3 regions of the Streptomyces sp. NPDC007164 genome follow, and region 2 is predicted to be linked to each of the others. Evidence: riboswitches for the same ligand, from Rfam matches in the RefSeq annotation. Region 2 holds a riboswitch; each other region holds the start of a gene.
The links. Region 2 has a riboswitch for cyclic di-AMP ahead of ABZ622_RS13250 (transglycosylase family protein). Riboswitches for the same ligand answer to the same signal wherever they lie in the genome.

Region 1: it holds a riboswitch for cyclic di-AMP, as region 2 does, so the genes downstream of both, ABZ622_RS41025 (LysM peptidoglycan-binding domain-containing M23 family metallopeptidase) here and ABZ622_RS13250 (transglycosylase family protein) in region 2, are expected to answer to the same signal.
Region 3: it holds a riboswitch for cyclic di-AMP, as region 2 does, so the genes downstream of both, ABZ622_RS29865 (transglycosylase SLT domain-containing protein) here and ABZ622_RS13250 (transglycosylase family protein) in region 2, are expected to answer to the same signal.

The regions. Positions count from the first base shown of each region.
Region 1 is NZ_JBEYFB010000098.1:130-4,762, forward strand. Features, by position in the region: gene ABZ622_RS41020 (SGNH/GDSL hydrolase family protein) at 1-808, opposite strand, end outside; gene ABZ622_RS41025 (LysM peptidoglycan-binding domain-containing M23 family metallopeptidase) at 997-1,920, opposite strand; cyclic di-AMP (ydaO/yuaA leader) riboswitch at 1,924-2,080, opposite strand; gene ABZ622_RS41030 (alpha-galactosidase) at 2,373-4,472, opposite strand.
Region 2 is NZ_JBEYFB010000007.1:144,233-148,865, reverse strand. Features, by position in the region: gene ABZ622_RS13260 (septum formation initiator family protein) at 1-227, opposite strand, end outside; gene eno (phosphopyruvate hydratase) at 336-1,616, opposite strand; gene ABZ622_RS13250 (transglycosylase family protein) at 1,906-2,682, opposite strand; cyclic di-AMP (ydaO/yuaA leader) riboswitch at 2,686-2,857, opposite strand; gene ABZ622_RS13245 (transglycosylase family protein) at 3,158-4,132, opposite strand; gene ABZ622_RS13240 (cytochrome P450) at 4,238-4,633, opposite strand, start outside.
Region 3 is NZ_JBEYFB010000031.1:56,690-61,322, reverse strand. Features, by position in the region: gene ABZ622_RS29870 (ATP-binding cassette domain-containing protein) at 1-1,141, opposite strand, end outside; cyclic di-AMP (ydaO/yuaA leader) riboswitch at 1,684-1,869, shown strand; gene ABZ622_RS29865 (transglycosylase SLT domain-containing protein) at 1,874-2,371, shown strand; gene ABZ622_RS29860 (FAD-dependent monooxygenase) at 2,427-3,584, opposite strand; gene ABZ622_RS29855 (TetR family transcriptional regulator C-terminal domain-containing protein) at 3,671-4,267, shown strand; gene ABZ622_RS29850 (hypothetical protein) at 4,314-4,631, opposite strand.

The DNA of each region.
Region 1 (4,633 bases), on a different contig from region 2:
GGTCGCCGGAGGACTCGCCGCGCAGCCGCCGGCCGATCCAGGGAACCAGGTACTCGCGCGCCCAGTGGATGTCGTCGCGCCGTACTTCGAGGGTGCCGCGCTGTGCCTGCGGGGGCCATTCCTGGTCGGGGTCGGCCGGTACGTCGATGCCGAGGACCTGGGCGGCGCGCAGCGCGACCCTGGTGTGTCCCTCGGGCGACAGATGGAGCCGGTCGTCGTCCCAGGCGCGCCGGTCCTGGACGGACCGCAGCGACCACAGGTCCAGGACCGGGCAGTCGTAGCGGTCGGCGATGGCCCGTACGTGGGCGGTGTAGGTGGCGATCTTGCCGCGCAGATGGCGCAGCACGGGTATGCCACGGGTGTCGAAGCCGGTGGTGACCATGACCGTGCCGACCGCGCCGGTCAGCTCGGCGACCGCGCGCTCGAAGCGCTCGGCCACGTCGTCGGGGTCGGTGCCCGGCCGGATGATGTCGTTGCCGCCCGCGCAGAAGCTCACCAGGTCGGGTGCGAGCTCCTTGGCGCGCGGCACCTGCTCCTCGACGATCTGGTCGAGGAGGCGTCCGCGTACGGCGAGATTGGCGTATCTGAAATTCCCGTGCGCGGAACCTTCCGTGCCGGTCGCCGCATCGGGGTCCGGGAGCTGGTCCGCGAGAAGTACCGCGAAACGGTCCGCCCAGCCGACGAAGGTCCCGTCCGGGCCGGGGTCGCCGACTCCCTCGGTGAAGCTGTCGCCGATCGCCGCGTACGACCCGATGACGCCCTGTCGGTTGTTGACGCCACGTTGGTTTTTTCTCGAATCGTCTGCCACAAACGCTTATCCTGCACCGCCGAATGTGACCTACGCGACCGTAATATGGGGTTGACGGGTGGTGAGATAGACCACCCGGTCAGTTTTTGGTAAAGGGGGAATAAGTGAAGGGGCGGTGCGCCGCCGCGCACCGCCCCTTCCGTATTGCTCAGATCATGCTTGGTGATTCAGCTGCCCGGCCGTTCGGCTCAGACGGAGATGCCGTGCGAGGCCAGGAAGGCGATCGGGTCGATGTCCGAGCCGTACGCCGGGCCCGTGCGGACCTCGAAGTGCAGGTGCGGGCCGGTGGCGTTGCCGGTGGCACCGGAGAGGCCGAGCTGCTGACCGGCACTCACGGCCTGACCCGCGGAGACGGAGATGGAGGACAGGTGGCCGTACTGCGAGTAGTGGCCGTCGGCGTGCTTGACGACGACCTGGTTGCCGTACGCGCCGCCCCAGCCGGCGGTGACGACGGTGCCGGAGGTGATGGACTTGACGCTGGTGCCGGTGGCGACGGGGAAGTCGATGCCGGTGTGGCTGCCGCTGGACCAGTTGGAGCCGGAGGCGCGGTAACCGGTGGTGTGGTTGCCCGGGACCGGGTGGACGTAGCCGGAGGCGCTGCTCTGGGCGGTGGCCGGAGCGGCGGCCGGGGCCTCGGTCTTCGGGGCGGACGAGGTCTTGGCCGGGGCCGACTTCTCGACGGCGGAGGGCGCCTTCGACGGGAGGGCCGAGCCGGTGCCGGCGCCGGTGGGCGCGGCGTTGCCGGACGCCTTGGAGCCGAGGGTCAGCTTCATGCCCGGGAAGATCAGGCCGGGGTTCTCGCCGACGACCTTGCGGTTGTCCTGGTACAGCTGCTGCCAGCCGCCCTTGATCCGGTGCTCGGCGGCGATCTTCGACAGGTAGTCGCCGGAGACGACGGAGTACGTCGTGGTGGCGGCCTGCTTCTGCGCGACCGGAGCGGCGTGCGTGGCGGCGGCCTGCGACGCGACGGCCGGGGCGGACTGCTCCGCGGCCTGGGCACCGGTGGCGCCGAGCAGCGGCAGGGCGACGACGGCACCGCCGGCGCTTGCCGCGACGACGCCACGGGCGATGGTGCTGAGCTTCGGACGACGGTGCTTACCCGATATGGGCATGACGTATTTCCTCTCCGGCGCCTGCGAGGTGAGCTGTCGGGTTCGGGCTGGAGATGCCCGGCCGCGCTGAGCGCGGCTTCACCCCGAGCCGGCCGGATTTCTCCGGCCGGCGGCTTACCTGGTTCCCCCGCTCCTGCCACGCGATGAGTGGATGTGAATTCCGGGCGGCGGCAGGATTCGGCGGTCCGTCCGGATTGCGGTGACCGTAAGCGAGTCGGGACGACGAGAACAAGCCATGGGTTCCACGCCGGAATCCGCGCCGGGAAATCGGCGCGGAATTCCGGTAACACTCCGTGGATTAAGGATCTTGGCATTCCGCCCCGCGCACGGATTACCCGACTCGCCCGTCGCAACACACCGTCACGGATATGATCCCGCTCACGAGGCGACCCTCATATCCCTTATGAGCAGGCCATGTTCGGACAAAAGCCCGCATTACGGACATATCTCGCCTATCGCCCGCGTCGGAGCCTCAGCACCCGTGCGTCGAGATCACCGCGAAGTCCGGTGTGCAGCCCCTGATGCAGCAGCGTCGAACCGTGGTGCACCGCCCCCGTGTCCAGGCAGGTGTAGATCGCCTCGGGGTCGAGCCCGCGCAGCCGCAGGGCCGGGGGCCACTCCCCGTACCGCTGCGCCTCCAGCCACATCAGGACCACGGCGTCGTCCCCGTGGACGTACTGGACCGCGCTGAGTCCGCCACGCGGTTCACGCAGCCGGTACAGCTCGCCCTGCTGCACGACGGGGCGGATCTCCTTGTAGAGCTCCACCCAGGTCCGGGCCTCGGCCAGCTCCTCCTCGCTCCATTCGGTGAGGTCCCCGCCGACCCCGAGCACTCCGGCCATCGCGCTCACGAACCGGAAGCGCAGCGAGCTGCGCCTGTCGTTGAGCTGGTGGTTCGGGCTGTCGGTGACCCAGGCGGCCATCACCCGGGCCGGGTGGAGGTGTCCGAAGCCCTCCTGAATGGCGAGCCGGTCGAGCGGGTCGGTGTTGTCGGAGGTCCACACCTGGTCGGTGCGGGACATGATCCCCAGGTCGACCCGGCCGCCGCCGCCCGAGCAGGACTCGAACGCGACCGTGGGGTGCGCGGCCCTGAGCCGGTCGATCAGCGCGTACAGACCCTCCACGTGCTCGACCCAGAGCTTCTGCGGGTACTCCTCGCCCGGCCAGCCCGCATCGGTGAAGCAGCGGTTGAAATCCCATTTCACATAGTCGATGGGCGTGCCGGAAAGCAGCGCGTCCAGCTGCTCCCAGAGATATGCCCGCACATCGGGACGGGCCAGATTGAGTACCAGCTGGTTGCGGTACTCCGTGCGCGCCCGCCCGGGGAAGTGCTGCACCCAGTCGGGATGGGCGCGATAGAGATCACTGTCGGCATTGACCATTTCCGGTTCGACCCAGATTCCGAACTGCATGCCGAGCCCGTGCACTTCGTCGGCGAGCGGCTTCAGCCCACCGGGGAAGCGGTCCGGATTCGGCGTCCAGTCGCCGAGCCCGGCCCGGTCGCTGGTCCGCTGCCCGAACCACGCGTCGTCCACGACGAACAGCTCGACGCCCATCGCGGCGGCCCGCTCGGCGAGGACCCGCTGCTGGTCCAGCGAAATGTCGAAGCCCGTCGCCTCCCAGGAGTTGTAGAGCACCGGCCGCGGGTTCTGCGCGTCCGGGATCACATGGGCCAGCTGCCAGGCGTGCCAGGCGCGGCTCGCACCGCCGAACCCCTGCCCGCTCCACAGCCCGGCGAAGACGGGTGTGGTGTACGACTCGCCCGGCGCCAGCCGGAGCAGTCCGGCGTCGTCGTACCCGGCGCCGCCGGTGATCTGCACGAGCCCGTCGGGCAGCCGCTGCACGGAGATCCGCCACGATCCGGACCAGCCGAGCGCGCAGCCGTACACCTCGCCGCTCTCCTCCGTCGCGGCGCCGTCGGCATCCAGTGCGACCCACGGCAGGAACTGGTGGCCGGTGTGGCCGCGCCTGCTGGAGATGACGCTCTCGCCGTGGAGCAGCTCCGCCCGTTCGAGCCGCGATTCCGCCGCCCAGCGCCCGTGCAGCCGGCTCAGCCGCCAGCCGTCGCGGGCCGGCAGCGACCAGGCGGCCGCGTCGGCGCGCAGCAGCTCCAGCGGCGGGCCGTCCGGTCCGGCGTGGGCGACGGTGGCCCAGCGCTCCACGACATCGGAGTCGTCGCGCATCCGGTAGTGCAGGATCAGGGCGAGCCGGTGCACGGAGTCGGTGAAGCCGATCCGCAGTTCGTCCCCATCCGCCTCGGCGGCGTCGAAGGCCCACTCGGTGCCGCGGACCTGCGGGGTCCGTACCGAGAGCGCCGGGCGGACGAACCTGGGGCCGCCCTCGACCGGATACTCCTCCCGGCCGTCGAGGTGGGACTCGAAGGCCCTGAAGTCCAGTTCCGGGGCCGCGGCCAGCGCCTCGGCCGCGGCGAGGGTGATCCTCGGCCCCCAGTGCAGATGGACCAGCTCGTCCTGCTCGGTCAGTCGCAGTGCGTAGCTGCTGCTCGCCCCGGTGAGCAGCCAGGCCCGGCCGGTGTTGCCCGTCTCGATCATCGCATCCCCACATTCCAACAGTTCCGCACATCATCGACCATCGACGGGGTATGGGCAACGGCCCGGCGAGGAATTCGCCGTGCGGATTCACCGCGGGAGAACCGGAGTTCGCCCGGGTATCGACAGGGAAAGGCCGAGATGATTGCCTGAGGAATCAATGT
Region 2 (4,633 bases):
TCCTGGTCGGCGATCTCGTCCTGCTGCGAGACGTACTGCCGCATCGGGTACGCGAGCGCGACCACCAGCGAGCACACGACCAGCGCGAGGAAGGCCGCCCGGCCGGTGAGCCGTGAGCGGCGGGCCTGGCGGCGGTTCTGGGACCGGTAGACACGGGCCGCGGTCTGCTCGCCGAGCAGCCGCAGCCGGGTCGCGGTGGAGAACCGGTCCCGGTCCTTCGCGGCCATGTCTCCGCCTCCCCACTACGCACGTCCGTCCCCGCACACGGTACGGGACCGAGTGCGGGGACGGACGGACGCCATGGCCTTCGGCCCCTGCCGGGCCGAACGGGATGATCAGCCCTTGAACCGCGGGAACGCCGAGCGGCCCGCGTACACCGCGGCGTCGTCGAGGATCTCCTCGATGCGCAGCAGCTGGTTGTACTTGGCGACGCGGTCCGAGCGGGCCGGGGCGCCGGTCTTGATCTGGCCGCAGTTCACCGCGACGGCGAGGTCGGCGATGGTGACGTCCTCGGTCTCGCCGGAGCGGTGGGACATCATGCACTTGAAGCCGTTGCGCTGGGCCAGCTCGACGGCGTCCAGGGTCTCGGTCAGCGAGCCGATCTGGTTGACCTTGACGAGCAGGGCGTTGGCGGAGCCCTCCTCGATGCCGCGGGCCAGGCGCTCGGGGTTGGTGACGAAGAGGTCGTCGCCGACGATCTGCACCTTGGCGCCGAGCTTGTCGGTGATGACCTTCCAGCCGGCCCAGTCGTCCTCGTACAGCGGGTCCTCGATGGAGACCAGCGGGTACGCGGAGACGAGCTCCTCGTAGTACTCGGTCATCTCGGCGGCCGAGCGGGACTTGCCCTCGAACTCGTACTTGCCGTCCTTGTAGAACTCGGACGCGGCGACGTCGAGCGCCAGCGCGATGTCCTTGCCCGGGACGTAACCGGCTTCCTTGATGGCCTCGACGATGAGGTCCAGGGCGGCGCGGTTCGACTCCAGGTTCGGCGCGAAGCCGCCCTCGTCGCCGAGACCGGTCGACAGGCCCTTGGTCTTCAGGACCTTCTTCAGCGTGTGGTAGACCTCGGCACCCCAGCGCAGCGCCTCGGAGAAGGACTCCGCGCCGATCGGCGCGATCATGAACTCCTGGATGTCCACGTTGGAGTCGGCGTGCGAGCCGCCGTTGAGGATGTTCATCATCGGAACGGGCAGCAGGTGCGCGTTCGGGCCGCCGAGGTAGCGGAACAGCGGCAGGTCCGAGGCCTCGGAGGCGGCGTGTGCGACGGCCAGCGAGACGCCGAGGATGGCGTTGGCGCCGAGCGAGCCCTTGTTCTCGGTGGCGTCCAGGTCGAACATCGCCTGGTCGATCAGCCGCTGCTCGGTGGCGTCGTAGCCGACGAGCTCCGGGCCGATCTGCTCGATCACGGCGAGGACGGCCTTCTCGACGCCCTTGCCCTGGTAGCGGTTGGGGTCACCGTCGCGAAGCTCAATGGCCTCGAACGCACCGGTGGAGGCGCCGGACGGAACGGCAGCACGGCCCGTGCTGCCGTCGTCGAGGCCGACCTCTACCTCGACCGTGGGGTTTCCGCGGGAGTCGAGGATTTCCCGGGCTACGACGACGTCGATGGACGGCACGAGGCATCTCCTTCTGGGATATGACGCTGTTTGTGCAGGGTCGCTTTGGCCTTGCGACAAGAGCCTAACCGGCCCGGCCCGATCAGTCGGCCGTCCGCCCGACCCCTGGGACGAAAAAGGACCCGAGAGCACACATTGCCGGGCAAACAGTAAGAAATTTACCGGTCGGTAACTACAACAGTTGAACGATCCGGCGCTCCCCCGAGCGCGAACGACAGCGCCCCGGTCCGGCGCACACGGGGGAATGCGCGCCGGACCGGGGTGGTGCTCAGGGAGGAGAGAGCCGCGACTACTTCGTCAGGTGCAGCTGCTGACCCGGGTAGATCAGGTCGGCGTCCTTGACGATGTCCTTGTTCAGCTCGAACAGCTGCTGCCAGCCGCCCTCGACCTTGTTGGCGGCGGCGATCTCGCTCAGCGAGTCGCCGGAGACGACCTTGTACTCGCCGTCGCCCTTCTTGACCTTCTCGCCGGTCGGGGTGGTGACGGTCTTCTTCGACTCGGCCTGCGGGGCGGCGGAGCGGTCCGAGCGGGAGGCGGCGGGGGCCTCGGTGCGCTCGGCCGGCTTCGGCTGGGCCTGCCGGGTCGGCTGCGACTGCTGCTTCGGGGCGGCCGGGGCGCTCTGCTGCTCGGAGGCACCGGAGTTCGAGGTGGAGTTCGAGGAGGAGCCGGTGTCGACACCCGGGTTGACGCCGTCGTTGGTCAGGTTGCCGGCGCCGGCGCAGCCCCAGGCACCCGGGCCCTGCATGTCGAGGAGCTTCTCGGCGGTGGCGATCTGCTGGGCCTTGGTGGCCAGGTCGGCACGGGCGGCGTACTGCGTACCGCCGGCGGCGGCCCAGCTGGACTGCGAGAACTGCAGACCGCCGTAGTAGCCGTTGCCGGTGTTGATGGACCAGTTGCCACCGGACTCGCACTGGGCGACGGCGTCCCAGGTGGCGACGGAGGCGGCGGAGGCGCCGGTCGCGCCCATCAGGGGCACGGCGACTGCGGCACCGGCGACACCGGCGAGCGTGGCGATACGGACGGCCTTGGACGGGCGGCGGTGCTTGCCCTTGCTGGAAAGCAGCATGGAACTTCTCCTCACCGACGCCTACGAGGTGAGCTGTCGGGTTCGGGCCAAGTGAGTTGCCCGGTCGCACGTCCTAGCGCGCGACTTCACCCCAAGCCGGTCCTGATGCGTCTTTCGACGATCGGGCCCGGCGCTTACCTGGGTCCCCCGCTCCTGCCTACGGCGCTTTACGCGTCTGTTCCCTTCGACCGACGGCAGGATTCGGCGTGACGGTCGACGGGGCCCGCGGTGCGAGCGGTTCCGACCGTAAACATACGCAACCCCCACATTCAACGATGGACACATCGGACAATAAGCCCTTACTTGCATCTGAAGAATCATCGTTTCCGCAGGTGGGACACGATGCGGGAGGGTTCCCCGGATGCGACACGCCAGTTGACGCAAAGAGACCCATGTCTCACTTACGCATAAGCGGACATAGGTCCCTGAACTACCCCGATTTTTGAGGCATTTTTAGTCGGTTATCAGACTGCCCTCATGTGGCCTTCACATCGAGATCGAGGCTCTGGCCAGGGAGGATGAGGTCCGGGTCGGCGCCGACGGCAGCCTTGTTGGCCTCGTAGAGCGCGGGCCAGCCACCGGGGATGTTCTGTGCATCAGCAATCGACCAGAGGTTGTCGCCGACATGGACGGTGTACGTGCCGTCGGCGGGCGTGTCGGCCGTGTCGCGCGCGTCGTTGCCGCCGCGCGAGGCATGACGGCCCGCCTCGCGGCCGCCGTCCGTGCCGCCGTCCGTGCCGCCGCCCTTCTCCGCGGCCGGCGCGCCGCGGTGCTTGCCGCCGGACGCGTCGGGCGAGCCGGAGGCGTCGCCGGGCGCCCCGGAGGGGGCGTCGGGGGACGGGGTGGTCGAGGCCGAGGGCTTCGGGGCCGGCGAGGTCTTCCCTGACGGCTCGTCGGTCTTCTCCGAGCCGTCGGCGCCGTCCACGGCGTCCGTGCCGTCGGAGGCGTCGTCGGAGGCGCTGTCGGACGGTGTGGCGTCGTCGGACGGGTCCGCCGACGTGCCGTCGGACGGCTTCGCGCTCCCGGTCGGGTCGTCGGTGGGCACGGAGCCCGGATCCACCCCGGGCAGCGTCCCGTCCACGGCGAGGCCGGAGATGACCGCACAGCTGGGCCAGGCCTTCGGGCCCCGGTCGTCCAGCACCTTCTCGGCCACCGCTATCTGCTGCGCCCGGCTGGCGAGGTCGGCGCGCTCCGCGTACGCCTCACCGCCGTACGCCTTCCAGGTCTCCTGCGAGAACTGGAGGCCGCCGTAGAAGCCGTTGCCGAGGTCGGCGCTCCACATGCCGCCGCTCTCGCACTCGGCCACCCGGTCCCAGGTCTGGGCGTCGGCCGCGTGCGCACCGGACGCGCCGAGCAGCGGGATGGCGATGGCCGATCCGGTCACGCCCGCGGCGACGACGATGGCGGGTGCCTGACGGGGGCGACGGTGTCTGCCGTTCGCGGAGCCCATGGGGTTGCCTTCCGGGTAGCTGACAGGTGACTGGTGAGTCGAACGGTGAACCTAGCCGGGTTCGAACGGGAGTCACAAGTCGATGCAGCGCAGATCACGTGAAAGTCACAGAGTTGACAGGGTGTCACTTTCTGCGTGGGCGGGCCCCGGGGTGAACTCCACGGGAAGCGTGCGAAGTCCGCGCATGATGAGCCCGCCACGCCACCGCAAATCGGTGGGTTCCACCGCAAGCCGCAGGTCCGGAAGGCGGTTCAGCAGCGTGGCGAGCGCGGTCCGTCCCTCCAGCCGGGCGAGCGGCGCTCCCAGGCAGTAGTGGATGCCATGCCCGTATCCGAGGTGCTGATTGTCACGCCGCGCGAGGTCGAGCGTGTCGGGGTCCTCGAAGCGCTCCGGGTCGCGGTCGGCCGCGGCGAGCACCACGAGTACGGGGTCCCCGGCGGCGATGTCCTGTCCGCCGAGCGTCAGCGGCTCGGTGGCGAACCGCCAGGTGGCCAGCTCCAC
Region 3 (4,633 bases), on a different contig from region 2:
CGGCGCCGTTGCGGCCGACGAGCGCGATCCGCTCGGGCCCGTTCACCTGGAGGCTGCCCTCGCGCAGTCCTCCGAACCGGGGGCGCAGGCCGTGCAGGCTCAGTACGGTGCGTCCGGCGGGCACCGCCGTGTGCGGGAGGCTCACGCGGATCTCGGCATCGTCGCGGACCGCGTCGGCGGCCTCCTCCCGGCGCTCGCGCGCCTCGTCGAGGCGTTCCTCGTGGACGCCTCGAAGCCTGCCCGCCGACTCCTGCGCCGATCGCTTCCGGCGGCCGGCCAGGATCTTCGGCAGGCCGCCCTCGGCCTCCGCCTTCCGGCCGTTCTTCTGACGCCGGGCCAGCTTCAGGTGGGTCTCCTCCAGTTCGCGCTTCTGGCGGCGTACATCGGCCTCGGCGGCCCGCAACGTCCGCCCGGCGGCCTCCTGTTCGGCGGCCACGGCCTCCTCGTACGCCGACCAGCCACCGCCGTACCAGTTCACCGATCCGGTGCGCAGTTCGGCGATGCGGTCCACGCGTTCCAGCAGTTCGCGGTCGTGGCTGACCACGACCAGCACCCCCGAGCGCCAGGAGTCGACGGCCTCGTAGAGCCTGCGGCGGGCGAACGCATCGAGGTTGTTGGTGGGCTCGTCCAGGAGCAGGACGTCGGGGCGCTCCAGCAGCAGCGCGGCCAGCCGCAGCAGGACGGTCTCCCCGCCGGACAACTGGCCCACGGTGCGGTCGAGTTCGACGCCGCCGAGGCCGAGCGAGCCCAGTGTCGCCAGGGCCCGTTCCTCGACGTCCCAGTCGTCACCGATCGTCTCGAAGTGCTTCTCGTCGACGTCCCCGGCCTCGATGGCGCGCAGCGCCTCGCGCCGCTCGGCGATGCCCAGGGCCCGGTCCACCCGCAGTGTTGTGTCGAGCGTGATGTTCTGCGGAAGGTGGGCGAGGCTGCCACCGACGGTCACCGACCCCTGGGACGGGCGCAGTCGACCGGCGAGCAGTCGCAGGAGGGTGGACTTGCCCGCGCCGTTGTTGCCGACGAGGCCGACGCGTCCCCGGCCGATGCTGAGCGAGAGCCCGTCGAGGACGGTGGTGCCGTCCGGCCACCGGAAGGTCAGGCCGGAGCAGGTGAGGGAGGCGTGAGGGGTGGTGGGGGTCGCCATGGTGTTCCTCGCATTCGCAAGCGCAGTGAAGGGGGGCTTCGTATGCGAGCACCACGCGGCGACCGGGCGATGGAAAGGGGTGCGGCGACCCTGAGGATCGAGGGACGGCTCATGCACCGAGGTCGCATCCACGCGGGGTCACGGGCAGCGCGAAGCACTGCTACGGCGTGACGGGCGTACGGGCAAGGCCGTACGGCGCGATGTTCGCGAACCTCAGATGCGCAACGTCCACCTCAATCGGAGACAACAGGACTTCGAAACTGTAAACGACGGGGCGAAGGAAACGCAATGTCACCGGGTCCGGGAGCGGACACCGGGACGCGTGGGTGAAATGCCCGCATTTGTGAATTCGTGGCGCGAGTCACGTCCGGCCCGCCGGTTGCCGTGCCCCGCGCTTCGGTTCCCTTTCCGCACAAGGGGAGCGGGTTGTGCGATGTGAGGTGGATTACCGAAATTCCCATTACTCGATCTTGTGAGTGAATTGCATTCGGAAATTGGGGTCTTGTCCCTTTCGGCTCTTCTCGCCTACGGTCACCGTCAATCCGGACGGAACGCCGAATCCTGCCGCTGTCCGGCAATCCCACCACTCGTGTACGGCAGGAGCGGGGAACCCAGGTAAGCCGCCGGTCCGGAATCCGGAACGGCTCGGGGTGAAGGCGCGCAAATGCGCGGCCAGGCATCTCCAGCCTGAACCCGACAGCTCACCTCGCAGGCGACGGAGAGGAATCCACCATGCCCGCAACGGGTACGTACCGTCGTCGCAGGTCCACCACGCTGACCCGCGGTTTCGTCGCCGTGGGCACGGGCGCGGCCGCCCTGCTGCTTCCCCTGCTCGGCGCCCACACCGCCGCGGCGGCTCCGGCGCAGTCCGCCGCCGTCACCGCCCCCGCCGCGCCGTCCGCGACGTACACGGACAATCTCGACGGCTGGATCAAGGAGTCGCTGGCCGTGATGGCCGAGCACGGCATCCCCGGCAGCTACGAGGGCATCCACCGCAACGTCATGCGTGAGTCGTCCGGCAACCCCCGGGCGATCAACAACTGGGACTCGAACGCCGCCGCCGGGACGCCCTCCAAGGGCCTCCTCCAGGTCATCGAACCGACGTTCCGGGCCTACCACGTGCCCGGGACCGCGATGGACAGCTACGACCCGGTCGCCAACATCACGGCCGCGTGCAACTACGCGGCCGCCAAGTACGGCTCCATCGACAACGTCTTCGGGGCCTACTGACGTGGCCCGACCGCTGACGTGAGCACACCACCGCCCGGCCGGGTCCGTCCCGAGGTCAGCCCAGCCGCGGCGGTGTCCAGTCGGCATGGCGCAGGACCGCGCGGACGGTGACCCGGGACGGCGCGAGTCGCAGCGCCGTATTGCGCAGGGCGACGGCCACCGGCCGGGACAGTTGCTGCCCCATCCGGCCGGCCTGCCGGGCGGCCCGCGCGACCGACTGGCTCCGGGGCCGGCGCTCGGCGTCGTAGCGGCCGAGCGCCGACTCGACGCCGGCCCCGGTGGACAGCGCGGCGGCCAGTGTCGCCGCGTCCTCCAGCGCCTGACAGGCCCCCTGGCCGAGATTCGGGGTCATGGCGTGCGCGGCGTCGCCGAGCAGCGCGATCCGGCCCACCGCGTAGGAAGGGAGCGGAACCACCAGCTCGTTGACGTCGTGATGCAGTACGGCATCGGGCCGGGTCGCCGCCAGCAGGGCGGGAATGGGGTCGTGCCAGCCGCCGAACCGGCGGCGCACCTCGCCCAGCGGATCCGGGTGGCGGACGCCCGCGGGAGCGTTGAGCACCGCGTGCCACTCGGCCCGTCCGTCGGCGAAAGCGATGTGACCGAACTCGGCCCCCGGCCCCCAGGTCAGCTCGAAGTCGCTACGCAGATCGACCGGCGACCCGGTGATGGCGCGCAGCACCGTCGACCCGCTGTAGGCCGGACCGGGGTGCCCCGGGAAGAGCCGGGCGCGCAGCCTGCTGCCGATTCCGTCGGCGGCCACCACCAGATCCGCCCCCAGTTCGGTGTCACCGGCGGCCAGGCGCACCCGCGAGGCGTCGGACCGGTCGACGGACGTCACCTCGGCCCCGACGAGCAGGGATTCGGGAGGCAGCGCCGCGCGCAGCAGCCGGTGCAGCTCGGCCCGGGGGATGCCCACGATCGGGGTCCCCAGCTCGCGTTCCAGCACGGTTCCGTCCATGCGGGCCAGCTGACGGCCGTCCGGCGTGCGGGTGCCGCCGGTGTACTGGGGCCGGGCGGCCGCGCGCACCGCCGCGCCGACACCGAGGACGTCCAGCGCGCGCAAGCCGTTCGCGTGCAGGGAGATGCCCGCACCCGCGTCGTCGGGAGTGCGGGCGCGCTCGACGACCGTCACCTCCCAGCCGATGAGCCGCAGCCCGATCGCGGCGGCCAGTCCGCCGATGCCACCGCCGACAACCACCGCGCTGTTGCCCATGCCCGGTCCCCTCCCGTGCCCCGTCATGACCTTCTACATCTGTAGAAGGAGAGTACTCCCCTCCTCTACAGGTGTAGAAAGAGGTGGTGACCACAGACCGACGTACCGCCCTCGCCGATGCCGCCATCCATGTGCTGGCCGAAGAGGGGATGCGGGGCCTGACCCACCGGGCCGTGGACCGGGCGGCCGCCCTGCCGCCGGGCACCACCTCGGCGTACTTCCGCACCCGTCAGGCGCTGCTCACCGCGCTCGTCCGGCGGCTCGTGGCACTGGACCAGGCGGAATTGCAGGCGGCCGGCGAGCAGGCGCAGGTGCCGCGCGCCGCCGCCGAACTGACGGAAGGACTCGCCGGCTTCGTCGAACGGCGGCTGACCGGTGAGGGGCGGCAGCGGTCGCTCGCCCGCTACGCCTGCGCGGTCGAGAGCGTGCGCCACCCGGAACTGCGCGAGATTCTCGTACCGCGGCAGAACGCGGCCCGTGACGCGGTGCGGGCGTTCCTGCGCGCAGAGGGCGTCGCCGACGCCGACGGCCGCACGCTCACACTGCTGGCCTGCGTGGACGGACTCGTCTTCGACCGGCTGGTGGGCGGTGGGGGAGTGGTGCCCAGGGACGAGATCGCGGGGCTGGTCGCCGCGGCGCTCCGCGGCTCCGGCGGGAAAGCCGGTGCCATCGCCGCCGGGTGACCCCGCAGCGGGGATGCCGGTGCCGCCGCCGGGCGACTCCGCCGCTTCACTCCGGGGCGGGTTGTGCCGCCTGCCGCGGCTCGGAGCGGGGCAGTACGGGCACGGTCGCCGCCGCCCCGTCCCGGACCGACCGCACCACCGCGTCGTGCAGTCGACGGCTGTCCTCCTCCGAACAGCACGAGACCGGACTGCCCGACATGGTGAACCAGTCGATCGCACCGGTGTACTGCACAGTGACCTGGGCCGTGTCGTCCGCCCAAGTCGTGTGAACGGTCAGGTCCCCGGACAGCACACCGACCTCGTCCGTGAGCACGCCACCGCGCCCCGAGAACACACCGCAAGTCGTCCACGACGCCCAAGCCATGA